3 regions of the Streptomyces sp. NBC_01261 genome follow, and region 3 is predicted to be linked to each of the others. Evidence: riboswitches for the same ligand, from Rfam matches in the RefSeq annotation. Region 3 holds a riboswitch; each other region holds the start of a gene.
The links. A riboswitch is a leader RNA that binds a small molecule or an ion and turns the genes downstream of it on or off. The one in region 3 is predicted to bind ZMP and ZTP.
Positions count from the first base shown of each region.

Region 1: linked by a shared signal. The riboswitch ahead of OG226_RS06395 (bifunctional 5,10-methylenetetrahydrofolate dehydrogenase/5,10-methenyltetrahydrofolate cyclohydrolase) and the one ahead of OG226_RS20690 (glycine hydroxymethyltransferase) in region 3 are both predicted to bind ZMP and ZTP.
Region 2: linked by a shared signal. The riboswitch ahead of OG226_RS12140 (phosphoribosylaminoimidazolecarboxamide formyltransferase) and the one ahead of OG226_RS20690 (glycine hydroxymethyltransferase) in region 3 are both predicted to bind ZMP and ZTP.

Region 1 is NZ_CP108463.1:1,447,472-1,459,259, forward strand. It holds gene OG226_RS06345 (pyridoxal phosphate-dependent decarboxylase family protein) at 1-932, shown strand, start outside; gene OG226_RS06350 (SDR family NAD(P)-dependent oxidoreductase) at 906-1,709, opposite strand; gene OG226_RS06355 (hypothetical protein) at 1,760-2,287, shown strand; gene OG226_RS06360 (SDR family oxidoreductase) at 2,297-3,211, opposite strand; gene OG226_RS06365 (MBL fold metallo-hydrolase) at 3,301-3,930, opposite strand; gene OG226_RS06370 (S-(hydroxymethyl)mycothiol dehydrogenase) at 3,930-5,018, opposite strand; gene OG226_RS06375 (patatin-like phospholipase family protein) at 5,204-6,097, shown strand; gene OG226_RS06380 (ABC transporter ATP-binding protein) at 6,126-7,880, shown strand; gene OG226_RS06385 (hypothetical protein) at 7,960-8,256, opposite strand; gene OG226_RS06390 (nuclear transport factor 2 family protein) at 8,428-8,793, shown strand; ZMP/ZTP riboswitch at 9,052-9,136, shown strand; gene OG226_RS06395 (bifunctional 5,10-methylenetetrahydrofolate dehydrogenase/5,10-methenyltetrahydrofolate cyclohydrolase) at 9,158-10,006, shown strand; gene OG226_RS06400 (CU044_5270 family protein) at 10,007-10,906, opposite strand; gene OG226_RS06405 (RNA polymerase sigma factor) at 10,994-11,515, opposite strand; gene ctaD (aa3-type cytochrome oxidase subunit I) at 11,621-11,788, shown strand, end outside.
Region 2 is NZ_CP108463.1:2,803,211-2,810,056, reverse strand. It holds gene OG226_RS12160 (ATP-grasp domain-containing protein) at 1-478, opposite strand, end outside; gene OG226_RS12155 (MFS transporter) at 533-1,795, opposite strand; gene OG226_RS12150 (hypothetical protein) at 1,801-2,772, opposite strand; gene OG226_RS12145 (hypothetical protein) at 3,272-3,733, shown strand; gene OG226_RS12140 (phosphoribosylaminoimidazolecarboxamide formyltransferase) at 4,102-5,256, opposite strand; ZMP/ZTP riboswitch at 5,287-5,375, opposite strand; gene OG226_RS12135 (NUDIX domain-containing protein) at 5,639-6,034, opposite strand; gene folP (dihydropteroate synthase) at 6,034-6,846, opposite strand, start outside.
Region 3 is NZ_CP108463.1:4,759,986-4,771,773, reverse strand. It holds gene OG226_RS20735 (GMC family oxidoreductase) at 1-861, shown strand, start outside; gene OG226_RS20730 (quaternary amine ABC transporter ATP-binding protein) at 861-2,078, shown strand; gene OG226_RS20725 (ABC transporter permease) at 2,078-4,033, shown strand; gene OG226_RS20720 (ABC transporter substrate-binding protein) at 4,035-4,991, shown strand; gene OG226_RS20715 (isocitrate lyase/PEP mutase family protein) at 4,998-5,720, opposite strand; gene OG226_RS20710 (carboxymuconolactone decarboxylase family protein) at 5,767-6,264, opposite strand; gene pdxR (MocR-like pyridoxine biosynthesis transcription factor PdxR) at 6,311-7,741, shown strand; gene OG226_RS20700 (hypothetical protein) at 8,184-9,029, opposite strand; gene rocD (ornithine--oxo-acid transaminase) at 9,132-10,349, opposite strand; ZMP/ZTP riboswitch at 10,441-10,530, shown strand; gene OG226_RS20690 (glycine hydroxymethyltransferase) at 10,562-11,788, shown strand, end outside.

The sequences.
Region 1 (11,788 bases), 3.3 Mb from region 3:
AACGCCTGGGCGTGGACGTGTCCCAGGACGGCGCCGCCGCGCTCGGCCCGGTCGACGTCCTCTCCGGCAGCCCGCACTCCAGCGTCGGCAAGGCACTCTCCGTGCTGGGCATCGGCCGCGACCGCATGCACTACGTGCCCGTGCTCGCCGGGAACCGCGAGGCCGTCGACGTGGCCCGACTGGACGCCGCTCTGGGCGAGTTGAAGGGCCGCCCGGCGATCGTCGTCGCGAACGCCGGGACGGTGAACACCGTCGACTTCGACGACCTGCGGGCGATCGCCGCTCTCAAGGAACGGCATGCCTTCTGGCTGCACGTGGACGCCGCGTTCGGCGGCTTCGCCGCGCTCTCCCCCGCGTACGCCCACCTCGTCGACGGCCTCGACGCGGCCGACTCGGTCTGCGTCGACCTGCACAAGTGGCTCAACGTGCCCTACGACGCGGCCGTCCAGTTCACCCGCCGCCGCGACCTCCAGACCAGGGTGTTCCACAACGCGTCCCCGTACCTCGGCCCGCCGACCGGCGACCCGGACTTCCTCCACCTCACCCCCGAGAACTCCCGCCGGCTGCGTGCCCTCCCCGCCTGGTTCTCCCTCATGGCCTACGGCCGCGCCGGGCACCGCGAGATCGTCGAGCGCAACGTCGGCCTCGCCCACCGGCTCGGCGAGGGCATCGCGACGCTCCCCGGCCTGCGGCTGTCGGCACCGGTCCGGCTGAACGTCGTCTGCTTCACCCTGGCCGAGAACCCCACCCAGGAGCGGGTGTCCGCCGTCGCGGAGGCCGTCGCCGCCACCGGCGAGGCGTTCCTGACGCCGACGGTCTACGACGGGACCCCCGCGCTGCGTGCCGCGTTCAGCAACTGGCGTACGTCCGAGGCCGACACGGACCGGGTGCTGGCCGCTCTCGCCTCACTCCCACTTGGCCCTGCGCTCTGAAAGGGCCCGCAGGAAACCGGAGTTGACCGCGGTGAGCCCTCCGTCGACCGCGAGCGTGGTGCCGGTGATCCAGGAGGCGTCCCGCGAGGCGAGGAACGCGACGGCCGCGGCGATGTCCTCGGGCTCGCCGACCCGGCCGAGCGGATACAGGCCGCTCACCGCGTCCAGTTCGGCGTCCCGGCCCTCCCAGGCCGAGGTCCGCACCGTGCCCGGCATCACCAGATTGACCCGCACGCCGCGCCGCCCGGCGTGCCCGGCGAGGGTGCGGGTCAGCGAGGTGAGTCCGGCCTTGGCCGCGCTGTAGGCGTGGTTCCCGAAGTCCTGACTGCCGTTCACGGAACCGATGTTGACGATCGCCCCGCGTCCCGAGGCGACCAGGTGCGGGAGAGCGGCGCGGCAGCAGCGGTACGTCCCCGTCAGCGTGATGTCGAGGTCACTCGCCCACTCGTCGTCGGGTTCGTCCTCGAAGAGCGGGCGGTCGGGCGTGCAGTGCGCGGCGCTGTTGACCAGGACGTCGAGCGCCCCGAAGGACTCGACGGCCCGGGCGACGGCCCGCGCCACCGCCTCCCGGTCCCCCACATCGCACCCGAACGCCTCGGTCGCCAGGCCGAGTTCACGCAGCGCCGCCGCCGTCCTCTCCGCCTCGGGCAGATCGACGTCGGTCACCAGAACCCGCGCCCCCTCCTCCGCGAGCCGCCGGGAGATGGCCGCTCCGATGCCGCGTGCCGCACCGGTGACGAGAACTCCGTACCCCTCGAAGCGCGTTGTGTCAGTCATGGTCCCGAACGTACTGCCGGAACGATCAACTCGGCAGATAGCGTGCGGACATGCACGCGTTCCTACAGCAACTGCCGGCGCTCATCGGCGTCGTGGTCGGCGCCCTCGGCTCGTACGTGGCGATCGTGCGGGGCGATCAGGCGAGGTTCCGCCGTGAACGGGCGGCCCGTTGGGAGGAGCGGCGGCTGGAGGTGTACGCCGAGTACGCCCGGACGCTGAAGAAATCCGTGACCCTGACCTACCGGGTCGCGTCCCATCTCGACAACGACCCGCACCCTCATCCGCTGAGCCTGACGGAGGCGGAACCCCTGCTGGCCGAGGCGACCGTGGGCCGCGATCCCTCCGGTGAGGCGCTGATCCTGCTGGGAAGTCCGGAGGTGGTGGAGAAGGCCCGGGCGTGGGTCAGCGCGGTGATGGAGATGGAGCGGTTCATGCGCGCGGAGACCCACGACCCGGATGCCTGGCGGCAGTTGATGGACCATCAGCGCGCCGGCCGCGAGGGCTACTACGCGGCCGTACGCGAAGACCTGGCGCTCCCGCCCGGCCACTCGGGCCGCTGGCTGACGACCCAGGCGTGACCTGGTCCCTCACCGGTACCCGGTCACGTCCGCGGGTTTCCCCGCGTCCTGCACCTCCACCAGGTACCGCCACGCGTCCGGGCGGCTGCCGTCGAGGTCCGTGAAGCCGTACACCGGGGCGAGTCCTCCGCTGGACAGCGACTGCCCGTTCCAGCGGGCCACTTCGGGGTCGGCGGCGAGGGCGGCGACGGCGCGGCCGACGTAGCGCGGGGTCTCCGAGATGGCGAAGTGGGGGACGCGTTCCAGGGCGTCACGCCAGTTGTCCTCACCCACGCCGAACTGGCCGAGCATGATCTCCGAGCGCAGCCAGCCGGGGGTGAGTGCCACGGCGGTGGCGCCGCGCGGGCCGAGTTCGTGGCCGAGGGCGAAGGCCATGCGCAGGACGGACGACTTGGCGAGGTCGTAGAAGAAGGAGACCCGGTAGGTGTCGCGGTTGTACTCGGCGGTCCCGTCGGTCATCTCGACGACCAGGCCGCCGGGCCGGCGCAGCAGCAGGGGCAGCGCGTGGTGGCTGGTGATCGCGTGCGTCTCGACCGCCAGCCGGAGGAGCCGTAGTCCCTTGTCGAGGTCGTGTTCCCAGACGGGGGTGTCCCAGGCGAAGAGGTGCTCGCCGCCCCAGATGTCGTTGACGAGGAGATCGAGGCGCCCCTGTTCGTCGTCGATCCGGTCGACGAGGGCCCGTACGGCCGAGGGCTCCAGGTGGTCGGTGGGTACGGCGATGCCCCGGCCACCGGCCGCGGTGACGAGGTCGGCGGTGTCCTCGACGGTCTCGGGCCGGTCGTACTCGGAGCGCCGCGCGCGGGTGCTGCGACCGCTCACGTAGACGGTGGCGCCGGCCGCGCCCAGTTCCACGGCGATCCCGCGTCCCGCGCCGCGCGTCGCCCCCGCGACCAGCGCGACCTTGCCTTCCAGTGGACCCGGCATGTCCGACCTCCCGTGCTCGTTCGACTCGCTGTCATGTCGATCGTGCAGGAGAAGCCGGACATCTTCTGTCGGGTTTTAGCGGGTGCCTCTCAGTGCCCCCGCGCGATCCACTCCTCCAGGTGCGCGGCCTCCGCCCCGACGGTGGTCGAGTCGCCGTGTCCCGTGAGCACCTTCGTCTCGGCCGGGAGGGTCAGCAGCCGGTCGCGGATGGAGTCGATGATCGTCGGGAAGTGGGAGTACGACCGTCCCGTGGCGCCCGGTCCGCCGTGGAAGAGGGTGTCGCCGGTGAAGACCACGCCGAGCGCGGGGTCGTAGAGGCACACCGCGCCCGGGGCATGCCCCGGCGTGTGCAGCACCTTCAGGTCGGCGCCCGCGGCCTCGATCACCTGGCCGTCGGCGAGATGGGCGTCGGGGTCGCGGTCGGGGTGGGTCTGCTTCCACAGGGGCAGGTCGTCGGGGTGCAGCCAGATCGTGGCGCCGGTGCGGTCGGCGAGTTCGGGGGCGGCGTCGATGTGGTCGTTGTGGGCGTGCGTGCAGATGATGGCGGTCAGCCTGCGGTCGCCGATCGCGGCGAGGATGGCGTCGGCGTCATGGGCGGCGTCGATGACGACGACCTCGGTGTCGTCGCCCACGATCCACACGTTGTTGTCGACGTCCCAGGTACCGCCGTCGAGGCTGAACTGCCCCGAGGTGACGAGGTGTTCGATACGGGCGCCCATCACAGCTCCACCACCGAACGCAGCACGTCGCCGCCGTGCATCCGCTCGAACGCCTTCTCCACCTCGTCGAGTTGGATCGTCTCGGTGACGAACGCGGCCAGGTCCAGGCGCCCTTGCTGATGCAGGTCGATGAGCATCGGGAAGTCGCGGGAGGGCAGGCAGTCGCCGTACCACGACGACTTGAGCGAACCACCGCGTCCGAAGACGTCCAGCAACGGGAGTTCGAGCTTCATCTCCGGGGTCGGGACACCGACGAGGACGACCGTGCCCGCCAAGTCGCGGGCGTAGAAGGCCTGTTTGTACGTCTCCGGGCGGCCGACCGCCTCGATGACGACATCGGCACCGAAGCCACCGGTCAGCTCGCGGATCGCCTCGACCGGGTCGTTGGCCTTGGAGTTGACCGTGTGCGTGGCCCCCATGGAGCGGGCCTTCTCCAGCTTGCGGTCGTCGATGTCCACGGCGATGATCCGCGCCGCACCCGCGAGCCGGGACCCGGCGATCGCCGCGTCGCCGACGCCACCACACCCGATGACCGCGACCGTGTCACCGCGCCCGACGTTGCCGGTGTTGATGGCGGCGCCGATGCCGGCCATCACGCCACAGCCCAGCAGCCCGGCGACCGCGGGAGAGACGGCCGGATCGACCTTGGTGCACTGTCCGGCGGCGACCAGGGTCTTGTCGGCGAAGGCGCCGATGCCCAGGGCCGGGGAGAGTTCCTGGCCGGTCGAGGCGAGGGTCATCTTCTGCTTGGCGTTGTGGGTGTTGAAGCAGTACCAGGGGCGGCCACGCAGACAGGCCCGGCAGTTCCCGCACACGGCACGCCAGTTGAGGATCACGAAGTCGCCGGGGGCGACGTCGGTGACGCCTTCGCCGACCGACTCGACGATGCCGGAGGCCTCGTGACCGAGCAGGAAGGGGTAGTCGTCGCTGATGCCGCCCTGTTTGTAGTGCAGGTCGGTGTGACAGACCCCGCAGGCCTGTACCTTCACCACGGCCTCGCCGGGTCCGGGATCGGGCACGACGATCGTCTCGATCCGGACCGGCTCGTTCTTGCCCGGTGCGATCACGCCGCGTACTTCCTGCGCCATGGTCCTGAACCCTTTCGTCGCCGTTGTCCCTGCCCTCCGACCCTACGCGTGACTGATCGGTAAGGGCGCGACGGCGTCCTCCTGCGGAGTGGCCGCTCGCACCGGGATCCCGGTGCCGGGAACCGGCCGGACGTCCAAGTCACGGAAGCGGCAGGCGTGTTGCCGGGGTGGCGTAGGCTCGCGGCATGGCACATGGCGCACTGGTTCTGGCCGGCGGAGGTCTCGCGGGGATCGCGTGGGAGACGGGGGTGCTGCTCGGCATCCAGGATGTCGAGCCGGAGGCGGCAGCTCGTGTCATCGGGGCGCCGACGACCTTGATCGGCACGTCGGCCGGATCGACCGTGGCCGCTCACCTCTCCACGGGTGCACCGCTCGAAGCTCTCTTCGAGCGGCAACTCCACGAGACGCCGACCGAGGTGTATGTCGAAGCCGACTTCGACGCCTTCATGGCGAGCATGGCCGCGGCCCACAGCGAGGCGACCTCGCCGGACGACGCACGCCGCCGGATCGGCGCGATCGCCAAGGACACCAGGACAGTTGACCGTGCGGTCCGCCGCGGCACGATCGAGGCTCGGCTCTCCGGCATGACGTGGAGCGACCGCGATCTCCGCATCACCGCGGTGGATGCGGACACCGGGGTCCCGGTCGTGTTCGACCGGACGTCGGGGATCTCGCTCGTCGACGCCGTCGAGGCGAGTTCGGCCGTTCCGGGCGTCTGGCCCGTCGTTCCGCTGGCAGGACACCGCTACATCGACGGAGGGGTGCGCACGATGGCGAACGCGGACCTCGCAGTCGGCTTCGACCCCGTTCTGGTGCTCCTCCCGCAGCCGGAGCGCACGGCAACGGAATATTCGATCGACCCCGCGGAACTCGCCACGCTCGCGCCGTCACGCGTGCACGTGGTGTACGCGGATGCCGCCGCGGTCGCCGCGTTCGGCACCAACCCGCTTGATCCGGGCGTGCGCGGGCCGTCCGCCCTTGCCGGTCGCGACCTCGGACGAGAGATCGCGTCGCAGGTCGCCGCGTTCTGGACAGGCCACGACCGGCCGACACCGCGGGCGGCGACCGACGTAGCCTGAATGCTCCGACCGACTCCCGAGGAGCGCCGTGAGCATCGCAGGGACTCAGAGCGGTCCGCCGGCCTGGCGGTTGCTCCTCGACTACGTACGGCCGCACCGCTGGGCCCTGTTGGCGGGCGCGCTGCTCTCGTTGGTCACCGGGGGCACCGGGCTGCTGTTGCCGCTGGTGGCGCGGGGGCTCATCGACGACCTGTCGCACGACCGGACGATCACCGGGGCGCTGCTCGCGATGTCGGCGCTGGTGGTCGCCAACGCGGCGTTGGGCGCGCTGGGTTCATACGTTCTGCGGCGTACAGCCGAGTCGGTGGTGCTCGGTGCGCGGCGCGCGCTGTCGTCGTATCTGCTGCGGTTGCGGATCGAGGCCGTGGACCGCAGCGAGCCCGGCGACCTGATGGCCCGCATCACCTCGGACACGACGCTGCTGCGCGAGGTCACCACGGACTCGCTCGTCGGACTCGGCACCGGCGGGCTCACGCTCGTCGCAACTGTCGTCATGATGGGCATCGTTGACCCGGTACTGCTGGGCGTCACCCTGGCCGTGATCGCGGGCGCGGGCACCGTGCTCACCCTGATCCTGCCGCGCATCAACCGCGCCAGCCGGCAGGCGCAGGACGCGGTCGGCGTGATGGGCGCCTCGCTGGAGCGGATCCTCGGCGCGCTGCGCACGGTGAAGGCGTCCGGCGCCGAGGAGCGCGAGGAACGCACCCTGCACGCGGCGGCCGAGGAGTCGTGGCGGCAGAGCGTGCGGGCCGCCAAGTGGAGCGCCGCCGCCGGCAATACGGCCGCGCTGTCGATGCAGGTCGCCTTCATCACGGTCCTCGCGGTGGGCGGGGCGCGGGTGGCGACGGGTGCGATCGACATCGGCACGCTGGTCGCCTTCCTCCTCTACGTCTTCTACCTCATGCAGCCGATCCAGCAGGTCGTCGGTGCGATCACGCAGTACCAGACGGGCACCGCGGCCCTCTCCCGCATCCAGGAGGCGCTCCACCTCCCCGCCGAACCCCCGTCCCTGCCCGCCCAGTTGCCCTCCCCCGGCGCCGAACCAGCGGCCCTGGCCTTCGACGACGTCCGCTTCCGCTACGCCGACGACCTCCCCTACGTCCACCACGGCGTGACCTTCGGGATACCGGCCCAGGGCATGACGGCGTTCGTCGGCCCATCCGGCGCGGGCAAGACCACGGTGTTCTCCCTCATCGAGCGCTTCTACGACCCCGAGTCCGGCGCCATCACCCTCGACGGCCGGGACCTCGCGGAGTGGGAACTGTCCCAACTCCGGTCCGCCATCGGGTATGTGGAGCAGGACGCCCCGGTCCTGTCGGGCTCCTTGCGCGACAATCTGGTGCTCGGCAACCCTGACGCGGACGACGACGCCGTCATCCGCGTCCTGAAGACGACCCGGCTCGACGGCCTGGTCGCCCGCCTCCCGAAGGGCACCGACACCCTGGTCGGCCACCGCGGCACCCGCCTCTCGGGCGGCGAACGCCAGCGCGTAGCCATCGCCCGCGCGCTGCTGCGCCACCCCCGCCTGCTCCTCCTCGACGAGGCGACCTCGCAGCTCGACGCGGTGAACGAGGCGGCCCTGCGCGACACCGTCGCCGATGTGGCCCGTACGACGACGGTCCTGGTCGTGGCGCACCGGCTGTCCACGGTGACGATGGCCGACCGGATCGTCGTCATGGACGCGGGCCGCGTCCGCGCGGTGGGCACGCACCGGGAACTGGTGACCGCCGATCCGCTCTACGCGGAACTGGCGGCGACACAGTTCCTGGCGACGGCGGGCTGACCTCGCGGAACGGCTGAGGGCCGCCCGTTTCCGGACGGCCCTCACGGTCTGCGTGCTCCGCGGGATCAGTACTGCGGGCTCACGGCTCGATGCTGGGGAGGAGTCCCGTCACCGGCGCGGCCATGTCGGTGACCTGGTGCAGCTGCTGGAGGTCGTTCAGGTGGTTCATGCCCTGAAGCTGACTGGCGACCTTCGGGATCTCCGCCTGGTGCTCGGCGGGGATCTCACTCACCGCGAGCGAGTCCAGCAGGGCGACCGGGCTGACCTTGCCGTCCTTGAAGGCGGGCGCGTCGGCGGCGTTCGCCATCGGCGCGACGAGGCCGGTGACCCCGACGGCAAGACCAACGGCGGCGGCGATACGTCGTGTTGAGATCATGCCCTCAGCAACGCGGCCGGTCCCCACGCGGTCACGGGTACCGGGCACCGCTCACCCGTGAGGCGGAGCGCGCCGCCCGGTTTGCCGACCCCGGCGCGGCGGAGGAGTCTCGTAGGAGAGGCCCGCCGCGGCTCGCTCCCGTTCGGGCCGCGGCCCTCCGAGGAGGTCACCATGGGCACCGCGGCACGCCCCGGCTTCGACACCGAAGCCCTGCGCCGGGGCATCGAGGACCACACGGCGGCGACACTGCTGTCGCTCTACGCGGACGACGCCGAGATCCACGTCGTCGACCACCAGACCCAGCCCAGTCACCCCAAGGTCCTGCACGGCCGGGACGAGATCGGCGCGATGCTCGCCGACGTCTACAGCCGCGACATGACCCACAAGCTGGAGGAGTGCGTCGTACAAGGGGACCGGGTCGCCTACAGCGAGTCCTGCCGGTACCCGGACGGGGCCCGCGTCCTCGCCGAGTCGATGCTCCTGCTGCAGGACGGCAAGATCACCCGACAGACCATGATCCAGGCATGGGACGGCTAGCGCGGATGGTGCCGAGAGTCCGGATCAACACCAGTCTGACCTGGACCTTCTCGGCGACCACGGCACCCGCCCGCTCCGCCGCGACGCGACGCCGAGCACCGGTTTCCGCAGCGGGCCTGCGAGCGTCCGCCGCTCTGCTGGGGTCGGTGCTGCGAGCGGCACGATCCCGACCGCTTCCGCCACCACCTGCTGGTCGGACCCACCGCGTCCGGCGTCGGTGAGCGGGCCCTGACGGCCGTGGACCTGTCGGTTAGGCTGTTCGTGGGTCGTGACTGGCGCTGAGGTGGAGCACCACCGTGGAGCGGCCCACGCGGAGTCGATGCCGTGCGCCTGGGCGATTGGTCAACCAGCTCAGGAGTGGATCATGTCTCAGGCACGGCTCATGGACGGCACCGCGCTCGCCCGGCGCATCGTCGAGGACACCGCGAAGAAGGCCGCCGACCTCACCGCGCGCACCGGTACGGCGCCCTGTCTGGCGACGGTCCTGGTCGGCGCGGACCCGGCCTCCGTCACCTACGTCCGGATGAAGCAGAACCGCAGCCGCAAGGCCGGCATCGAGTCCCGGCACGTGGAACTCCCCGCCACCACGACCACCGCCGACCTGGTCGCCACCCTCGACGCGCTCTCCACCGACCCCGCCGTACACGGCATCCTGCTCCAGCACCCGATGGGTGAACACATCGACGAGCGGGCCGCGTTCGAGGCGATCGCGGCGGAGAAGGACGTGGACGGCGTGACCTTCGCGTCGTTCGCGACGATGAGCTTCGGCCTGCCGGGCTTCGTGTCCTGCACGCCCGGCGGCATCATCCGGCTGCTCGACGAGTACGACGTCGACCCGTCCGGCAAGCGGGCCGTCGTGGTCGGCCGCAGCGCGATCCTCGGCAAGCCGGCCGGCATGCTGCTCCTGGCCCGCGACGCGACGGTCACCTACTGCCACTCCCGTACCCGGGACCTGTCCGCGGTGGTCCGCGAGGCGGACATCGTGGTCGCCGCCGTGGGCCGCCCCCGGCTGATCCGCGGCGAGGACATCAAGCCCGGCGCGGTCGTCGTCGACGCCGGCTACAACGCGGGCAACGTCGGCGACGTGGACTTCGAATCCGCCGCCGAACGCGCCTCGTTGATCACGCCGGTGCCGGGCGGCGTCGGCCCGATGACGATCGCCACGCTCCTGGAGCAGACGGTGACCGCCGCGGCCCGGCAGCTCGGGGTGTGATCAACGCGTCCACGCGCTGTAGTCCATGACGTCCCCGGCCTTGACGCCGTACTCGGGCTGGTCCTTCGTGAAGGTGCTCTCCATCCCGAGGACGGCGCCGGTGGCCGGGTCCATGATCAGCATCAGGCGGGTGGCGGACCGCTGATAGACGTACGCCTGCCCGTGCCGCCCGAGGCGGTCGGTCACCTCCCCCACCGGCCGCAGCCCGTCCGCCCCCGCGAGCAGCCGCGCCAACCCGGCCGACTCACGCGCCCCGAGCGTCCAGTGGTCCAGCAACTCCCCCACGGCCGACAGAAGTTCGGGGGTGGTCAACGGCGTCTTGCTGTACGCCGTCTCCTGGAGGTACGCCCGCAGTCCGGCCATGTCGTGCGGGGGCCGGGCATCGGGCGGGACATCGCTCCAACTCGGCGGAAACGTCGTCTCCTTGAGGACATGCCCGTCCTCGACGACACGTTCCGTGTGACTGGCGTCCGCGTTCCAGCGCACGATGCGTTCCTCGGGGATGGTGACCGGCGGCTTGTCGTCGGACATGCCGAGACTCCACGACTGCACGTGAGTTCCCCTGCGCAGAGCGGGAGTTCCGTCGGCCGCGACCGCCGCGGCGAGGGCGGCGAGCTGCTTCAGGGACACGGGCGTGGAGTGCGCCTGCACGACCAGAGCACGGGGAGCCGCCACCGCCGGGGTACTGCTCGGCCCGCCCAGCACCAGAGTGAGCACGGTCGCGGCTACGGCAGCGGTGGCCGCAAGGCTCCACAGCAGTCGGCGACGCCGTGAACGCCGGTCATGCAGCAGCCCGTTGAGCCGACGCTCGGCGTGATGATCGAGCGGCCCGTCGCCGTAGGGGGACCCGTCGCTCGTGAACGGGTTGGCGCTGCGCAGGAGTTCGAGTTCATCAGCCATGGCGATGTTCCTTCAGGGTGACTGTGGCGCCCTCAAGGGACGCGGGGAACTGCGCGACCAGCCACGACGGCGCCGCGGAACACGTGTTCATCGCCCCGCCCCTCCAAGCACCGCGAGCCGATCGATCTCCGCTCTCAACCTCCGCCGCGCCCGATGCAACCGCATGGCCGCAGCACGCGTCCCGCACCCGAGAACGACGGCGACCTCCTCCACACCCAGTTCCTCCCACGCCGTCAACCGCAGCACCTCCCGATCAGCCGGAGACAACCGCGCCAACGCCTCGTGCACCCAGCCGCCGGGCGCGTCCGCACCGGGCCCGGCCACGACCTGCCGCCCATGCGCGCTCTCGTCGTTGCCCAGCCGGTCGACGAGCCGACGCCGCCGCCCGTACCCGCGCACCGCGTTGGCCAGGCAGTTACGGGCCACGCCGTACAGCCAGGGCAACGGGGTCGGCGGCAGATCCGCACGGCGGCGCCAGGCGACGGTGAAGACCTCCGCCACCACTTCCTCGACCTCGCTGCTCCGCCCGTCCAGTCGCCGCGCGACATAGCGGCTGACCGCCCAGTAGTGCTCGCGATAGGCAGCGGCGAAGTTCTCGTCGTTGCTCATGTTCCGTTCGTGTCCGGCACCGGGGCGATCGTCACACCCGATTTCGTGATTCTCCTCGCGTCCGTCGAGTGTGACGTGCGGGCGGCGCGTGGACACAGGCGGGGCGTGAGAGACCTCAAGAGCATCAAGTGGCTGACGACCACGGACCACAAGACGATCGGCACGCTGTACCTGGTCACGGCGTTCGGGTTCTTCTGCATCGGCGGCGTGATGGCGCTCCTCATGCGCGCCGAACTCGCCAGACCCGGCCTGCAGATCCTGTCGAACGAGCAG
Region 2 (6,846 bases), 2.0 Mb from region 3:
TGCTGCCCGCGTGCGAGGAGGGCTTGAGGACGACCGGGAAGCCGGTGCGGAGCGCGGTGGCTGTCGCCTCGTCCAGGGTGTCGACGCGGGTGGAGGTGGCCGAGGGCACGTTGTGCTCGGCGAACAGACGGCGGCTGGTCGCCTTGTCCCGGCAGGCGGTCATAGCCGCGACGCTGTTGCCGGGCAGGCCGAGGCGGGCGGCGAGTTCGGCGGTCGGTACGAGTGAGTACTCGTCCCAGGTGACGACTCCGGCGATGGGGTGGCGCGTGGCCAGGGCCAGGCCGGCGGCGACCACGGCCGCCGGATCGTGGGTGTCGGCGACCTCGTGGTCGACCACCAGGTGCTGCTGCCAGGACGGCGGCTTGGTGTCGATCAGCGCGATCGGGTACGCGGCGGCGGCCTGCTCGACGCAGTAGCCGCGGTAAGCGGGATCGGTTCCGCCGACGACGATCAGCAGCGGGCGAGTGGATCGGGACATGGGAGGACCTCCGGAGGTCAACGGCGGGAAGGGGCGGGGCAGTTCAGCGGCTCGTCACCGTGCATCCGCAGGCTGGACGGGCTCCCTGCGGGGTGCGGGGACCTGCGTGAGGGATAGTTCGCAGGCGGTGCGATGCCGTCGTAGACCGGCGAAGCACGCACTCAGCGCTACGCCCTGGAGCGCGGCGCACGCGAGCAGCAGGTGCGGGATCCCAGCGGTGGGAACCACCGCGATCAGGGCACCGGCCAGCGGAAACGGCAGCAGCACCAGGATGATCGTCACCGCCAGGGTGGAGCCGAACGCCCGCACCGGGATGAGACGGGACCGCAGCGTGCGCAGGACGACGGTCAACGCGCCATCGCCGGCCATGACCACCGCCACCGCCACGGTGTACGCGGAGAAGCCCGGCGCCAGGGCGGTCGCCAGGCACGCCGCGGTCGAGACCGTGGCCGCCGCCGCGCCGAACGGCCAGATGCCGAAACGGTCGATCGCACGGCGAGTGGCCCACACGGCAAGCAGGGAGGCAAGGGCTGCCGTGCTCCAGACCGCTCCCACGGCGACGCTGGAGTAGTGGAAGCGGTGGATGACCGTGATCGGGGCGGCGGCCTGCAGCACGCCGAGGGCCAGATTCGAGGCGACCAGTCCGCCCACCAGCCAGCCAAGTGCGGGCGTGCGGCGAAGAGTTGACCACCCCGTTAGAAGGTTGCTCGGCACCGGACGATGATCCGTGGAGCCGACATCGCCGGATGTGGTCGCGGCGGCGGTCAAGGCCAAGAGCGCGACCACGGTCAGCAGTACGGCGGGGCCGACCATCAGCAGCAATCCGCCCAGGAATGGCCCGACGAGCATCGCACCCTGGTCGATCCCGGTCTGCGCGGACTGCACGCGATGGGCCGCCGTGCCCAACCGGCGGCCCGCTTCAGCTCCGAGCGTCTCTACCGCAACGAAGGAGACCTCCGCGAGCAGCCCGGAGGCAGCACCGAAGGTCAGAACCGCACAGGTTGTCATCGTCCCGGTACTGGGCAGGGCGAGCAGCACCGCACCCGCCAGGACGACCACGGCGGTACGCACCAGGTTGGTCATCCGGAAGACACGGCCGGCACTCCACCGGTCGACCAGCGACCCGGCGAACGCGAAAGCAGCCAGACGAGGCGCCCATTCCACGAGAAACGCAACGCCGGTCAGAGCGGTGGACCCGGTGGTGACCAGGACCAGGAGCGGGATGGCGTAGGTGACCGTCGCACTGGCCAGAGCGTCGGCGGCCCGCATGACGTAGGCGCGCGGCAGACCGGAACGGGGAGCGGGTGACGAGATCATCCGGGTCACCGCGTCCGGGGACCGGGCGCCTGCGACGGACGTACGGACGCGCTCGTATCCGCTGCCCCGGCGCCGAGGACGGAGGTGACCTTGGCCGCTGCGGGCGACGTGGCCAGCGTCGCGCTTCGCGGGCCGGAGAGTGCCGAGGACCGCTCCCACGCAGCGGTCCCGGACCGCTGTCCGTCGCCGATACGGCCCAACTCGCCGTCCGAGCCGACGAGTTCGGACTGCGCTGCGCTGACGAACTCCGCAGCGACGTCGAACCGGTCGGCGAGCTGGTACGCCTCGTCGTCGAGGTCGGTGATCTGCTCGCCCGCAGCCTCCAGCGCCTCCCGGATACGTTCCAGCGCACCGTGTTCGGGATGCAGGAGGTGGTCGACCGCCTGGAGAAGGTCCGCACCGTTCCCGGCGGACCTGATCCGGTCGGTGAGTTGGAGAAGTTCCGCTCCGGCGGTGTAGGGCCCGAGCGGGCTTGTCGTGGTGCTGATCCGGGCGGTGTCGAGGGAGGGATCGAGGTCGACACCGTAGCGGCCGGCCCGGAGCATCTCGGCCGCGTGGGTGGCGATGGCGGCGCGGTCAGCGGCCGGGGTGGTCGTGGGAAGGCGGTGGCGTCGGCCGTACCAGTCCTCGATCTGCTGGAAGCCGGCGTGCTTGAGGAGCGTGGCGGAGAGGTCGTCGCTGGCGCCCTTCGCCGAGACGCTGCCGCTGGGCTCGGCGGTGATCGTGATGGAGGGGGCGGGCACGTGGGCCTCCTGGGCGTGGGGTATCGGGTGTGGAGCGGTGGGCAAGTGGCCCAGTTCAGCGGCGAGTTGGTGGCACTCGGTCTGCAGACGGAAGGCATCGCGGTAGGCGTTGTGGAGGCTGCCGTCCTCACGGGCGAGGGTGGCCACGACGTGCACCTGGCGGGACTGGTTGCGGACGGCGATCCACCGGCAGGCGTCTGGATCGCCGTCCGGGGCGATCCCGGTGGCGGCCACCAGGCGACGGGCGACGGTGGCCCACTGCGCGTCGGTGAGGTCCGGCCGGCGAGGGTCTGGGCCAGAAAGGGCAGCGACTCGGGCTCGGCGAGCAGTTCGATCGGGGCTCCGTGACCGTCGCCCGCGATCAGCCGGGGGCTGGTGTGGTGACCGCGTTCGCCCGGCCCGTACTGGTATGTGAGCAGGCCGGCGGTGTTGCTGGTGCGCTGCAGGTGGGCGATCACGGCGTCTACCTCGAAGGGGAGTGGTGAACCGGAGCCCGGGTGTTCGGGCCGTGAGGGAGAGGGTCCGCAGAATCCGCGTTTTGGCCCGGCCGGAGATCGCCGGTAAAGGCCCGATTCATCACGCCTCGTCGAAAGGCTCGGTGTCACAGGGCGGCTGGAGAGGGCGCGACTGAGCACTTCAGATGGCCACTCTGAGCGTCAGTGTTGGCCGCGGAGTGGCGATCACAACGGGGATGCACCGTCCAGGCAGGAGTCCTAGGTGGCAGGCTCGCTCCATGGCAGACGACGTCGTGGGGAGTCAGGTTGCGGATCTTCGGGCCGAGTGCGAAGAACAAGCCCGGAGGAACCGCTTCCGTCGGCAGTTCTGGCGGTTCACCCATGCCGGGCTTGGACTGCCGGCTGCTGTGCTGGCTGGGATCTCGGGCGCGACGGGGCTCTCTTCAGCAGATGCCCGTATCCCGGCGGCCGTGCTGGCGCTCGTCAGCGCGGGACTCAGCGCTGCTATCGCCTTCCTGAAGCCGGAGGTGCATCAGCGAGCGGCTCACGCACGCCGCAGGGCCTACCTGGCATTGGAGGTAGAGGCCCGCTTCGCGCTGACACGCGCGGCATCGAACGGCGAGCCCGTACCTCTGACCGCCTACAGGAGTCTGCTGGAGCGCCGAAGGATGATCATCGCTGGTCAGCTGGACGAACTTGTACAGCGGATTGCTGTGGGGGGAGCGGCTGCCGACGAATGAGGAGCCTCGGGCAGTGGCTTCGTTCGACTCTTGGAGCGACGGGGGCCTGAGTTGAGTGTCGGAGCTGCCAACCGCGGCGCTCGTTGGCCAACTATCGCGCTCACTGACCAACTACAACGCTCAGTCACACAGGGGCCCAGAGGCCGGTGTGACCTTCAGCGGTAGTTGGACAGAGGCGGTGGCAAGGCCCCTGGTGACCGGGTTGTGTTCAAAGGCAGTTGGCCATTTTGCTCAGAGATAGTTGGCCACCGCGGCCTCGACGTCATCGCGGAGCTGCGTGGAGGCGTGCTTCTTACGGTGGAGGGCCGGTCGGTTGGGACAGCCGCCGCCCGGACCGGGGAGCATGCCTCGCGGTCGGAAGAAGGCCGTCAGTGGTGGAACAGCCTCAGCCCAGTGCGTGCCAGCGTGATCCCGTGCACGCGGCAGGCTTCCTCAACCTCGTCGGATCGGATGGATCCCCCTGGCTCCGCGATGTACTCAACGCCATGGCGGTGGGCGTGATCGACGTTGTCGCGAAACGGCAGGGCGCCATCGGAGGCGAAAGCCACCCGATCAAGGCGTTGAATCCATTGAGCGCGTTCGTCCGCGGTGAGTTCCCCGGCCGGTGTCGAGAGTGCCTCCGCCAGGCGCCGGGTCTCCTCCGACGTGAGGTCGCCTTCGATGAAGCGGATCTGCCAGTTGATCCGGTCCTGGCGCCGGATACCGGGGCGGAAAGAAAGCGCGCGGACGCTGGGGTGGCGCCGGATCCACCAGGTGTCGGCCTTGGCACCGGCCAGACGGGTGCAGTCGACCCGGGACTGCTGACCGGCACCGATTCCCAGCGTCATGCCGCCCCGCAGGTAGCACACGGAATTGGACTGGGTGTAGCGCAGGACTGCCAGCCCCAGCAGCAGGTCCGCCACGGCCGTCTCCGGGAGCACGTCGTCCGCGACGTGCAGGAGGGAGGCCGACAGCTCCACCTCGTCATGCTGCTGGGCCAAACGCAGGCCGAAGACCTCCCGCGCTTCCTCGCGCGGAGACACGAAACCGTCGTCCGCCTCCATGATCAGGAAACGGCCGCTCTTCTTCCTGCTGAGCCGCTCGACGGTGCCCGGCGCATACCCGGGAGCAACGATGCCGTCGCAGACCATGCCGACCAGCAGCTCGGCGAGCTCGTCATCGACCGGATGCGAGACAGCGGCAAAGTCGCCGTACGAGGATTTCGGATCGGCATCCCGGGCCCGCAAGTAGGCACTGGCCAGCGCGCCGACCTCATGACCAGCGACGCCGTAGAGCTCCGCGGTGACCTCATCAATGGCCCCGGAGACGGCCGCACCCGCAGGCGAGACATGCTTGAAGGAAGCGGCTGCCGGCCTGCCCAGGGCCTGGCCAGCCTCGCGTACGAGCTGCCATCCGTTCAGCGCGTCGAGCATGTTGATGAACGACGGCTCTCCGTGCACCAGCCGGACCGGCCACCTGCCTGGCATCACGGGTGCGGCATGCGCAGCTTCCTGTTGCGGGTTGATTCCGTAGCGCAGCTTCACGTCATGGCCTCCTCAGCGGGACATCGCTGACGGAGACGCCCAGGCGGTCGACGCTCACATCGGAACAGACATGGCCGCTCCCCGGTGGTTGTCCACCCGCGCCAGTCACGGCCGGGCCCAACTCTATCGGCAGGCGAAACGCCAGGCTGATCTTTCGCAAGCAACAGCCTCCGACAGCGCAGGACACACGTGGCCAGGAGCGGCGGCAAGACTGCTGGTGACCGGGCTGCGCTCAAGGACAGTTGGCCATTTCGGGCAGAGGTAGTTGGCAGCTGGGCGTTTGGACATTGGAGACCGGAGACCGGAGCGTGCGGGTCCCCGGACGTCGAGCAGGTGGGCGGCCGACGGCTCCTGCCGACCGCCCACACGGCGACTTGAGGCGTCAGAGCTGCGGCAGCACGCGGTCGAAGAACACGCGGTTGTCGGCCGCGAAGACGGGCTGAAGCCGGGAGAATTCTCGCGGCGTGATCCAGCGCACGTCGCTCACCTCGCTCGGATGCATCACGACCTCGCCTTCCTCTGCCTCGGCGGTCCACCAGTGCAGGCAGAAAGCGCCGTCCTCGGTCTGCGACTCCCAGACCTTGGCCACGGGGCAGACCCGCAGGCCAACCTCCTCGTACACTTCCCGGACCACGGCTTCCTCCTGCGTCTCACCGGGTTCCAGCTTGCCGCTGAGGGGAGCCCAGTACCCCGGCAGCCGGGCCAGCGGGCCCCGCTGGATGACGAGCACCCGCTCGCCCCGCCGCACCACGGCGACGATCGCCTCTCGCTGCTCCATCACGCACCTGCCTTGGCCGCGTCCAGAGCGTTGAAGACGGTGAGTGCATCCCGGATGGCGGCAACGTCGTGGGTGCGGATGTAGTCCGCCCCGTGGCAGGCCGCGTACAGCTCCGCCGCCAGAGTTGCCGGACCGATCTCCGAAAGGCTGCTCCCGGTGAGCGCCCGAAGAAACGACTTCCGGGAGGGAGAAACCAGGACCGGCACGTCGAACCTGGCCTTCAAGTGCTCAAGATGTGCCAGCACCCTCAGCGACGGTTCCGGGCCGGTGCCCAGGAAGTAGCCCAGTCCTGGATCGATGACCAGCCGTTCCCGGCCGATGCCAGCCGCTTCCAGCGCGGCCAGCCGCTCGGCGAAGAACTCCTCGATCCCCGCCCACACCGCGGCGGGATCGGTCTTCACCTGGGTGGCGGGTCCCATGCGCTGCACAGAGTGCATGACGATGAGCCGGCAGTCGGTGTCGGCGAGTTCTTCGTACCGGGCTGGGTCGGGGAAGCCTTGGATGTCGTTCACGTACGCGGCCCCACGCGCCGCTGCGAAGCGCTGGGTCTCCGGCAGGAAGGAGTCGACCGACACCGGCACCTCCTCGGCGACCAGCCGGTCGATGACGACGGTCAGCCGCCGTATTTCCTCAGCGGCAGTCACCTGCTGGGCTCCCGGGTGGCTGGCCGCAGGGCCCAGTTCGACGATGTCGGCCCCTTCCGACCACAGCCGCCGCGCATGTGCCACCGCATCCTCAGTGGCCAGGAACCTGCCGCCGTCCGAGAACGAGTCTGCGGTGATGTTGAGGATCCCGACCAACAACGGCCGACC
Region 3 (11,788 bases):
GAAGGCGTCCACGTCCGCACCGAGGACGGCGAGGAACTCCTCGTCCGCGCCCGCCGCGAGGTCGTCCTGTGCGCCGGCGCCGTCGACTCCCCGCGCCTGCTCCTGCACTCGGGCATCGGCCCCCGCAAGGACCTCGAAGCGCTCGGCATCCCCGTCGCCGTCGACCTCCCGGGCGTCGGCGAGAACCTCCTCGACCACCCCGAGTCCGTGATCGTCTGGGAGACCAACGGGCCGATCCCGGAGAACTCCGCGATGGACTCCGACGCGGGCCTGTTCGTGCGCCGCGACCCCCAACTCCCGCGCCCGGACCTGATGTTCCACTTCTACCAGGTCCCCTTCACCGACAACCCCGAGCGCCTCGGCTACGAACGTCCCGAGTTCGGCGTCTCCATGACCCCGAACATCCCCAAGCCGAAGAGCCGCGGCCGCCTGTACCTGGAGAGCGCCGACCCGGCCGTCAAACCCGCCCTGGACTTCCGCTACTTCACCGACGAGGACGACTACGACGGCCGCACCCTCGTCGACGGCATCCGCATCGCCCGCGAGATCGCGAAGACCGAACCCCTCGCCGGCTGGCTCAAGCGGGAGGTGTGCCCCGGCCCGGAGATCCTCGGCGACGCGGAACTCGGCGAGTACGCCCGCAAGGTCGCCCACACCGTCTACCACCCGGCCGGCACCTGCCGCATGGGCGACGGCGCCGACGAACTGGCCGTCGTCGACCCCGAGTTGAGGGTCCGCGGCCTGGACGGCATCCGCATCGCCGATGCCTCCGTCTTCCCGACCATGCCCGCCGTGAACCCGATGATCGGGGTGCTCATGGTCGGCGAGAGGGCTGTCGACCTGATCGGAGGTGGTGCGTGATGAGTACCGCGACGACGAGCACCTCCAGTACCCCCAGCGTCTCCGGCAACCCCGTGTTCTCGGTGGACGGCCTCTGGAAGGTCTTCGGCCCGAAGGCCGACCAGATCCCCGCCGACCCCGAACTCACCGCCCTCGACGCCGCCGGCCTGCGCACCCGCACCGGCTGCACCGCCGCCGTCCGTGACGTCTCCTTCGACGTCCGCAAGGGCGAGGTCTTCGTGGTGATGGGCCTGTCCGGCTCCGGCAAGTCCACCCTGGTCCGCTGCCTCACCCGCCTCATCGAACCCACCGCCGGCACCATCGCCATCGACGGCGAGGACGTCCGCGCCATGGACAGGTCCCGGCTGCGCGAACTCCGCCGCCACCGCGCCGCGATGGTCTTCCAGCACTTCGGCCTCCTCCCGCACCGCACGGTCCTCGACAACGTCGCCTACGGCCTGGAGATCCAGGGCGTCGGCAAGGCCGAGCGCCGCCGCCGGGCCGCCGAGGTCGTCACCAAGGTCGGCCTGGAGGGTATGGAGCAGCGCCGACCCGGCCAGCTCTCCGGCGGCCAGCGCCAACGCGTGGGCCTGGCAAGGGCGTTGGCGGTCGACCCCCAAGTCCTGCTGTTCGACGAGCCGTTCAGCGCGCTCGACCCGCTGATCCGGCGCGACATGCAGGAGGAGGTCGTCCGGCTGCACCAGGAAGAGGGCCGCACGATGGTCTTCATCACCCACGACCTGAACGAGGCGCTCAAGCTCGGCGACCGCATCGCCCTGATGCGCGACGGCCGCATCGTCCAACTCGGCACCCCCGAGGAGATCGTCGGCTCACCCGCCGACGACTACGTCCGCGAGTTCGTCCGCGACGTACCGCGCGCGGACGTCATGACGGTCCGTACGGCCATGCGGGCCGCGTCCGCGGCGGAGGCCGGCGGGGTGGGCGGCGCGGGCAGCGGTCCCGCCGTCGCGCCCGACGCCACCGTCTCCGAAGCCATCGAGGCGGTCGCGCGCGCCGGCGTCCCGGCGAGGGTCGTCGACCAGGGCCGCTGCGTCGGGATGGTGGACTCGGACGCGCTGCTCGGCGTGGTCGCGGGCACGGGGGACAGCGGTAGCGCAGGGGGCGGTGGCGGTGCAGGTATCGGCACCGCGACCAGTACGGGCGGCGGCAGCACCGGCGACGGCCCCGACACCGGCGTCCGCGAGGAGCTCACCGATACCGGCAAGGAGGCGGTCTGATGGCAACGGTCACCGCACCCGCCCCCCGCCTCGCCCTCCCCGGAGTCCTCCGGCACCGGGCCGCGCACAAGCTCCTGCTGCTCGCGCTCGCCGCCGCGATCCTCGTACCGCTCGCCAACGCGCACTGGGCCAGCGGGAGTTGGCCGCACGCTCTCACCGTCGACCTGTCCGGTCCGCTGGGCCGGGCCAACGACTGGATCATCGACAACCGCGACAGCTCCCCGCTGTTCCTCTACTTCTTCGGCTACATCAGCAACGCCGTCGTCCTCTCCGTACGCGCCGTCTACCTGGTGCTGCTCGCCGCGGGCTGGGCGGGCGTCACCGCGTTCGGCGCCCTCGTCGCCTGGCGGGTGGCGGGCCTACGGCTCGCGATCGGGACCGGCGTCGCCTTTCTCGCCTGCGGACTGCTCGGCATGTGGGTGCCGACCATGCAGACCCTCGCGCTCATGGTGGTCGCGGTGCTCACCTCGGTCGTCGTGGGCGCCCTGCTCGGCCTGGCCGGCGGCCTCTCCGAGCGCACCGACCGCGCACTGCGCCCGGTCCTGGACACCATGCAGGTGCTCCCCGCCTTCGCCTACCTCCTCCCCGTCGTCCTGGTCTTCGGCATCGGCGTCCCCGCCGCCGTCCTCGCCACCGTCGTCTACGCCGCCCCGCCGATGGCCCGCCTCACCGCGCTCGGCCTGCGCAACGCCGACCCGGAAGTCCTGGAAGCCGTCGAGTCCCTGGGCGCCACCGGACGCCAACGTCTGCTGACCGCACGGCTCCCGCTGGCCCGCAAGCAGCTCCTCCTCGGCCTCAACCAGACGATCATGATGGCCCTCTCCATGGCCGTCATCGCCTCCGTCATCGGCGCCGGAGGCCTCGGCGACCGCGTCTACCAGGCCCTCGCCTCCGTTGACGTCGGCGCCGCCCTGGCCGCAGGCATCCCGATCGTGCTCCTGGCCGTCGTACTGGACCGGGTTACGGCCGCAGCGGGCGAACAGACCGACGAGTCCACGGGCGAGCCGGGGTCGGGTCTCCGCCCGTGGCTGTACGCCCTCGGCGCCACGGTGGTCGTAGCGGTGGTGGCCCGGCTCGCCGGCGCCCTGGACTGGCCCTCCGGCTGGACCCTGAACATCGCCGAACCCGTGAACCGCGTCGTCGACTGGATGACCGCCCACCTCTACTCCGGCGTCCCCTACCTCGGCGGCACCGCCGACTGGGCCGGCCACTTCACCACCTGGGTCCTGGATCCCGTACGCGACGGTCTGCAGTGGCTGCCCTGGTGGTCGGTGCTGCTGATCGTCGCCGCCCTCGCCTGGGTGATCGGCACCTGGCGCACCGCGCTCACCGCCGTCCTCGCCATGGCCGCGATCGGCGTGCTCGGGGTGTGGAAGCCGTCGCTCGACACCCTGTCGCAGGTGCTGGCCGCCGTGGCCGTCACCCTCGTCCTCGGCTTCGCGACCGGCATCGCCGCCGCCCGCAGCGACCGCTTCGAACGCGCCCTGCGCCCCGTCCTCGACGTCTGCCAGACGATGCCGCAGTTCGTATACCTGATCCCGGTCGTCGCCCTCTTCGGCGTCGGCCGCGCCCCGGCCGTCGCGGCGGCGGTCGTCTACGCCCTCCCCGCCGTCGTCCGCATCACCACCCAGGGCCTGCGCCAGGTCGACCCGGCCGCCCTGGAATCGGCCCGCTCGCTCGGCGCGACCAGTGCCCAGCAACTAAGGCAGATCCAACTCCCGCTCGCCCGCCCGGCGTTGCTCCTCGCCGTCAACCAGGGCGTGGTCCTCGTCCTCGCCGTCGTCATCATCGGCGGCCTGGTCGGCGGTGGCGCGCTCGGCTACGACGCCGTGTTCGGCCTGGCGCAGGGCGACCTGGCGACCGGACTCGTCGCCGGCGCCGCGATCGTCTGCCTCGGCCTGATGCTCGACCGGGTGACCCAGCCGACGGAACGCCGCACCAAGAAGGGAGCGTGACATGCGAGTTCGTACGGCTTACTCAGTGGCCGCGGTGACGTCCCTCGCCCTGCTCTCGGGCTGTGGCGCCGCCGACATGACCAAGCAGGCCTCGCCCTTCGCCAACGCGCAGGGCTCCAAGACCGTGACCCTCTCCGTCCAGTCCTGGGTGGGCGCACAGGCCAACGTGGCTGTCGCGCAGTACCTGTTGGAGCACAAACTCGGCTACCGCGTCGACACCGTCCAGGTCGACGAGGTCCCCGCCTGGGACGCGCTCAGCCAGGGCCGGGTCGACGCGATCCTGGAGGACTGGGGCCATCCCGACCAGGAGAAGCGCTACGTCGACGACAAGAAGACGATCACGCGCGCGGGCGGCCTCGGGGTCACCGGGCACATCGGCTGGTACGTCCCGACCTACCTGGTCAAGCAGCACCCCGACATCACGAACTGGAAGAACCTCGACAAGTACTCCTCGCTGTTCCGCACCGCCGAGAGCGGCAGCAAGGGTCAGTTGATGGACGGCTCGCCCTCCTACGTCACCAACGACAAGGCCCTGGTGACGAACCTGAAGCTCAACTACCAAGTGGTGTTCGCCGGTTCGGAGGCCGCGCAGATCACCCAGATGAAGCAGTTCGCCAAGGAGAAGAAGCCCTTCCTCACCTACTGGTACGCCCCCCAGTGGCTCTTCGAGAAGGTCCCCATGACGGAGGTCGAACTCCCCGCCTACAAGGAGGGTTGTGACGCCGACGCCGCCAAGGTCGCCTGCGCCTACCCCCACACCCCGCTGGAGAAGTACCTCAACACGGACTTCGCCAAGAAGGGTGGCAAGGCGGCGGCCTTCCTGAAGAAGTTCAAGTGGACGACCGAGGACCAGAACGAGGTCTCCCTCATGATCGCCGACCAGAAACTCTCCCCGGCCGACGCCGCGAAGAAGTGGGTGGACAACCACCCCTCCACCTGGAAGGCCTGGCTGTCCTGACCCCGCTCACCCCTTCAGCTCTACGGCCCTCTCCTTGAGCGCGAGTGCCGCCCAGCGCTGGAGCCCCGGTCCGAACGTGATGCGTGTGGCCCCGAGTTCACCCAGTTCGGTGGGCGAGGGGCCCTCGCCGTCCAGCCGCGCGAGCACGTTCACCGGCCCCTGGATACCGGACCGCAGCAACGGCAGCACCTCGGCCGGAGCCATGATCGGATAGACACAGTCGGCACCCGCCGCGACGTACAACGCGGCCCGCTCGATGGCCCGTTCGGGGTTCCCGTCACCGTGCAGGAAGGTGTCGACCCGCGCGTTGACGAACAACCGCTCCGCCGCCACCGCCCGCACCTCGGCCAGCCAATCAGCGTGCCGACGCGGATCCTTGAGCACCCCACCCTCGGAGTCCTCAAGGTTGCAGCCCACGACCCCCGCCTCCAACAGCCGCTCCACCAACTCCTTCGGCGCGAGCCCGTACCCGCCCTCGACATCCGCCGACACCGGCACGTCCACGGCCCGCACGATCCGCGCGACCGCCGCGAACATCTCGTCCGCCGGCACCGCCCCGTCCTCGTACCCGAGCGAGGCGGCGACCCCGGCACTGGGCGTGGCGAGCGCCGGGAACCCGGCCTCCACGAACGTCCGCGCACTGACCGCGTCCCAGGGCCCGGGCAGCACCAGCGCGTCACCGGGCAGCCGTCGCCGATGCAGACTCCGGAACAGCTCCACCTCGCTCACGGCCGACACCCCCGCACCTCGTGGCCCAACACCCGTGCGGGCGACGTCACTTGAACTGTCCCGCCTTGTAGTGTCCCGGCACCATCCGCGTGCTCACCCCGAACCGGTTCCACGCGTTGATCACCGTGATCGCGGCGATCAGCTGCGCCAGCTCGGCCTCCTCGAACTGCTCGGCCGCCCGCGCGTACACCTCGTCCGGCACAAAGCCGTCCGTGATCACGGTGACCGCCTCGGTCAGCTCGATCGCCGCCAGCTCCTTCTCGGTGTAGAAGTGCCGCGACTCCTCCCACGCGGCGAGCTGGATGATCCGCTCCACGCTCTCGCCAGCCGCGAGCGCGTCCTTGGTGTGCATGTCGAGGCAGTACGCGCAGTGGTTGAGCTGCGAGGTGCGGATCTTCACCAGTTCCAGCAGTTTCGGGTCGAGGCCCCGCCGGGCGGCGATGTCGAGACGGACCATCGCCTTGTAGACCTCGGGTGCGTGCTGGGCCCAGTCCAGGCGGGGGCTGTGCTCATGGGCGTAAGGAGTTTCCTGTGTCGTGGTCATGTCTCGACTCTAGAAGTCAGGCAGCCCAGGAGTATGGTCCATTTCCATGGCGAAATCCTGGGCCACTTTTGGCGTCGACCTGCATCTCGATCCGACCGCCACCAGCACCGGCACCGGCGTCCGCCGCGGCCTCACGGACGCGCTGCGCGACGCCGTCCGCACCGGCCGCCTCGCCCCCGGCACCCGGCTGCCCTCCTCCCGCTCCCTCGCCGCCGACCTGGGCATCGCCCGCAACACGGTCGCCGACGCCTACGCCGACCTCGTCGCCGAGGGCTGGCTCACCGCCCGCCAGGGCTCCGGCACCCGCGTCGGCATGGGGGCACCTCCCACGCCCTTAAGGCAGTGGGGGAGCGCCGTCGTCCCGCCCACGGACACCACCCCACCCCGCCGCCTCCTCACCCGCCCCACCTACGACCTCGTCCCCGGCACTCCCGACCTCGCCGCCTTCCCCCGCACCGAGTGGCTCAAGGCCGCCCGCCGCGCCCTCACCAACGCCCCGTACCAGGCCCTCGGCTACGGCGACCCGCGCGGTCGCGTCGAACTCCGCACCGCCCTCGCCGCCTACCTCGCCCGTGCCCGCGGCGTACGCGCCGACCCCGAGCGCATCCTGATCAGCGCGGGCATCTCCAGCGGCCTGCGCCTCCTCGGCGCCGTCCTGCGGGCCCGCGGCGCCCACACGATCGCGGTGGAGTCCTACGGCCTCGCCGTCCACTGGCAGATCCTGGACGAGGCCGGCCTGCGCACCCGCCCGCTCCCCTTCGATGAACTGGGCGCGAACCCGGGCCAGTTGACGGACGAACCGGCAGTCCTCCTCACCCCCGCCCACCAGTTCCCCATGGGCGTCCCCCTCCACCACGACCGCCGCTCCGCCGTCGTCGACTGGGCCCGACGCACCGGCGGCCTGGTCCTGGAGGACGACTACGACGGCGAGTTCCGCTACGACCGCCAGCCCATCGGCGCCCTCCAGGGCCTCGACCCGAACCACGTGGTCTACCTCGGCACCGCCAGCAAGTCCCTCGCCCCCGGCCTCCGCCTCGCCTGGATGGTCCTGCCCCCCTCGCTCATGGAGGAGGTCGCGAAGGCCAAGGGCGGCACCGACACCTGCGGCGTCCTGGACCAGCTGACCCTCGCCGAGTTCATCACCTCCGGCGCCTACGACCGCCACGTCCGCGCCGCCCGCCTGCGCTACCGCCGCCGCCGCGACACCCTGGTCGCCGCCCTCGCCCAGCGCGCCCCCGACGTCCACGTCACCGGCATCGCGGCCGGCTTCCACGCCGTCCTCAGCCTCCCACCCGGCAGCGAACAATCCGTCGTCCAAGCCGCCGCCTGGCAGGGCCTCGCCCTCCACGCCCTGTCCTTCTACCGCCACGAACAGGCCCTCGTGGATCCCCTGGACGCGCTGGTGGTGGGTTACGGCACGCCGCCGGATCATGCGTGGGCGGGGGCGGTGGAGGCGCTGTGCAGGGTGCTGCCGTGACCTAGTACTACAGCCGGATGCAGGTCAGGGCCGTTCTGGGAAGCCGGTCGGGCTGATGGAGTGTCAGTTTGTGGGGGTCTCGCACGGCGCTCACCTGGCAGGATGTCGGCGTGCCGCCTGTCGCCGCGCGTATCTTCGGTGACGGCCGTGGCGAAGTCCGGCTGTAGTACTAGGGCCTGTCCGGCGGATCCTGTCGCAGACGCGGGGTGTGGCACGCCCTCCCCACTGCCCTAAAGGCGTGGGGGACCCCCAGCGGCGTTGTCGTCGGTCGCCGACGTCCCCCGGCCTTCGGCCGGGAGGTGCCCCCACCGCGTCGACTCCCTCCTCCGCCTTGCAACTGCACGCACCAGGCCCCGCGCACCGGCGCCGATCAGGCACCGTAGTTTTCCTGCGACCTGATCCGCCGGACAGGCCCGAGGCCGCCGTTTCCGTGTGGCCAGGCCTACGCCGTTTCCACGGGAGCTTCGTCGGCTGCTTCCGCCGGCGCCTCACCAAAGCGCGCCAATGCCAACGCCCCCGCCACAGCCACCAGGAACCCCAGCACCGCCAGCCACTCCAACCCGTCCCGCGTACGGTCCCCGAGCCACACCACCCCCACCGCCGCCGGCCCGAGTGTCTCCCCGATCACCAACCCCGCCGTCGCCGTCGTCACAGACCCCCGCTGCAACGCCGTCGTCAGCAACAAGAACGCCGCACCCCCACCGACCAGCAGCGCGTACGTCGCCGGATTGCCGACCAGCGTCGCGGGGGAGAGCGAGTCGATCAACCGCACCGCCACCTCGACCACCCCGAACCCGAACCCCGCCCCCAGCCCCAGCGTCAACGCCCGCCCCCGCTCCGGCAGTCGCCCCCCGACCAGCCCGAGCAACAGCACCGCCACCGACGTCGCCAACATCGCCCACTTCAACGCCATGGACCCGTCCCGGTGCCCCTCCGCCCCGGACGCCAGCCCCAGCATGGCCAGCCCCGCGCACACCACGCCGACCGCCGCCCACTCCACCCCGCTGAGCCGAACTCCCAGCAGCCGCGCGGCCACCACCGCCGTCACCGCGAGGCTCGACGCTAGCGCCGCCCCGACCGCGTAGATGGGAAGCGACCGCAGCGCCACGATCTGGAACACGAACCCCAGACAGTCCAGCCCCAGACCCGCCAGATACCGCCACTGCCGCAGCGCCCGCAGCAGCAGCGCCGCGTCTCCACCCCCACCGGTCGTGGCCGCCCGCGCGGCGACCGCCTGCAACACCGTCGCCGTACCGAAGCAGACCGCCGCGCCGAGCGCGCACACCATTCCAAAGAGCACAAAGTGACTGTAGGGGAGGGGAGATCGCCACGGGCCTCCCGTGTGGGCCCTCTCACCGATCTCTGGAGATTCCCCGGACCGGCAACGGCCCTAGACCCCCAGCACCGCGCGGAGTTGGGCCAGTCCCCAGTCCAGGTCCTCCCGGCTGATCATCAGCGGCGGCGCGATCCGGATCGTCGACCCGCGGGTGTCCTTCACCAGGACGCCCCGGGCCATCAACCTCTCCGAGACCTCCCGGCCCGTCCCGACCGCCGGCGCGATGTCGACCCCTGCCCACAGACCCCGCCCGTGCACCGCCGTCACTCGCCCGGTGCCGGTCAACTCCCGCAATTCCCCGAGCAGATGCTCCCCCAGCTCCGCCGCCCGCGCCTGGTACTCGCCCGACCGCAGCATCGCGATCACCTCCAGCGCCACCGCACACGCCAGCGGATTCCCGCCGAACGTCGACCCGTGCTCCCCGGGCCGGAACACACCCAGCACCTCCGCACTCGACACCACCGCCGACACCGGCACCACCCCACCGCCCAGCGCCTTCCCGAGCACGTACATGTCGGGCACCACCCCCTCGTGCTCGCACGCGAACGTCCGCCCCGTCCGCCCGAGCCCCGACTGGATCTCATCCGCGACGAGGAGCACGTTCCGCTCCCGCGTCAACTCCCGTACCCCCGCCAGATATCCGGCCGGCGGCACCAGCACCCCCGCCTCCCCCTGGATCGGCTCCAGCAACACGGCCACCGTGTTCTCGCTGACCGCCGCCCGCATCGCGGTGAGATCCCCGTACGGCACGATCCCGAAGCCCGGCGTGTACGGCCCGAAGTCCGCCCGCGCCTCCGGGTCGGTCGAGAAGCTGACGACCGTCGTCGTACGCCCGTGGAAGTTGTTGCCCGCCACCACGATCTTCGCCCTCCCTTCGGGCACGCCCTTGACCCGGTACCCCCACTTCCGGGCCGTCTTCACCGCGGTCTCCACCGCCTCTGCACCCGTGTTCATCGGCAGCACCAGCTCCATGCCGCACAGCTCCGCCAACTGCTCGCAGAACGCGCCGAACCGGTCGTGGTGGAACGCCCGCGACGTCAACGTCACCCGCTCCAACTGCGCCTTCGCCGCCGCGATCAGCCGCGGGTTGCCGTGCCCGAAGTTCAGCGCCGAGTACCCGGCGAGCCAGTCCAGATACCGCCGTCCCCGCACGTCCGTCATCCACGCCCCGTCGGCGGTGGCGACGACCACCGGCAGCGGGTGGTAGTTGTGCGCGGTGTGCGCCTCGGCGGCGGCGATGAGGGCTTCCGTACTGGCTTCCGTACTGGTCACGGCGTCTCCCGGGGGTGAAGGTGCCCCTTTCCTATCCTCGCCCGCATGGTGGACGCGGGAGCCGCACCGTCCGGCACGCCCGGTAGGCTGACCGGCGGGCCGTGACTGGCGCGCTGGGATGGGACCGACCATCGGGGAGCGGCCCGAGCTGGAATGTGTGCCGTGCGCCTGGGCCGTACCGAGAACGCCGAACGCCACGTCCGGAGGTCCCCATGCCCGACAATTCCGCGCCCCCTTCCAACGAGTCCACCGCCTTCCGTGCCGCCCTCGATGTGATCCGCGCCGTCGAGCCGCGCGTCGCCGACGCCATCGGCCAGGAAGTCGCCGACCAGCGCGAGATGCTCAAGCTGATCGCCTCCGAGAACTACGCCTCCCCGGCCACCCTCTTGGCCATGGGCAACTGGTTCAGCGACAAGTACGCCGAGGGCACCATCGGCCGCCGCTTCTACGCCGGCTGCCGCAACGTCGACACCGTCGAGTCCCTTGCCGCCGAGCACGCCCGCGAACTCTTCGGCGCCCGCCACGCCTACGTCCAGCCGCACTCCGGCATCGACGCCAACCTCGTCGCCTTCTGGTCGATCCTCGCCGACCGCGTCGAGGTCCCGGCCCTCGCGAAGGCGGGCGTCCGCCAGGTCAACGACCTCTCCGACGCCGACTGGGCCGAACTCCGCCAGGCCTTCGGCAACCAGCGCATGCTCGGCATGTCCCTGGACGCCGGCGGCCACCTCACCCACGGCTTCCGCCCCAACATCTCCGGCAAGATGTTCGACCAGCGCTCCTACGGCACCGACCCCGTCACCGGCCTCATCGACTACGAGGCCCTGCGTGCCTCCGCCCGTGAGTTCAAGCCGCTGATCATCGTCGGCGGCTACTCCGCCTACCCGCGCCTGGTGAACTTCCGCATCATGCGCGAGATCGCCGACGAGGTCGGGGCGACCCTGATGGTGGACATGGCGCACTTCGCCGGCCTGGTCGCGGGCAAGGTGCTGACCGGCGACTTCGACCCGGTCCCGCACGCCCAGATCGTCACCACCACCACCCACAAGTCGCTGCGCGGCCCGCGCGGCGGCATGGTCCTGTGCGACGACTCCCTCAAGGACCAGGTCGACCGCGGCTGCCCGATGGTCCTCGGCGGCCCGCTCCCGCACGTCATGGCCGCCAAGGCCGTCGCCCTCGCCGAGGCCCGGCAGCCCTCCTTCCAGGACTACGCCCGGCGCATCGTCGACAACTCCCGTGCGCTGGCGGACGGGTTGATGCGCCGGGGCGCCGCCCTCGTCACCGGCGGCACCGACAACCACCTCAACCTGATCGACGTCGCCTCCTCCTACGGACTCACCGGCCGTCAGGCCGAGGCCGCCCTCCTCGACTCGGGCATCGTCACCAACCGCAACGCCATCCCCGCCGACCCCAACGGCGCCTGGTACACCTCCGGCATCCGC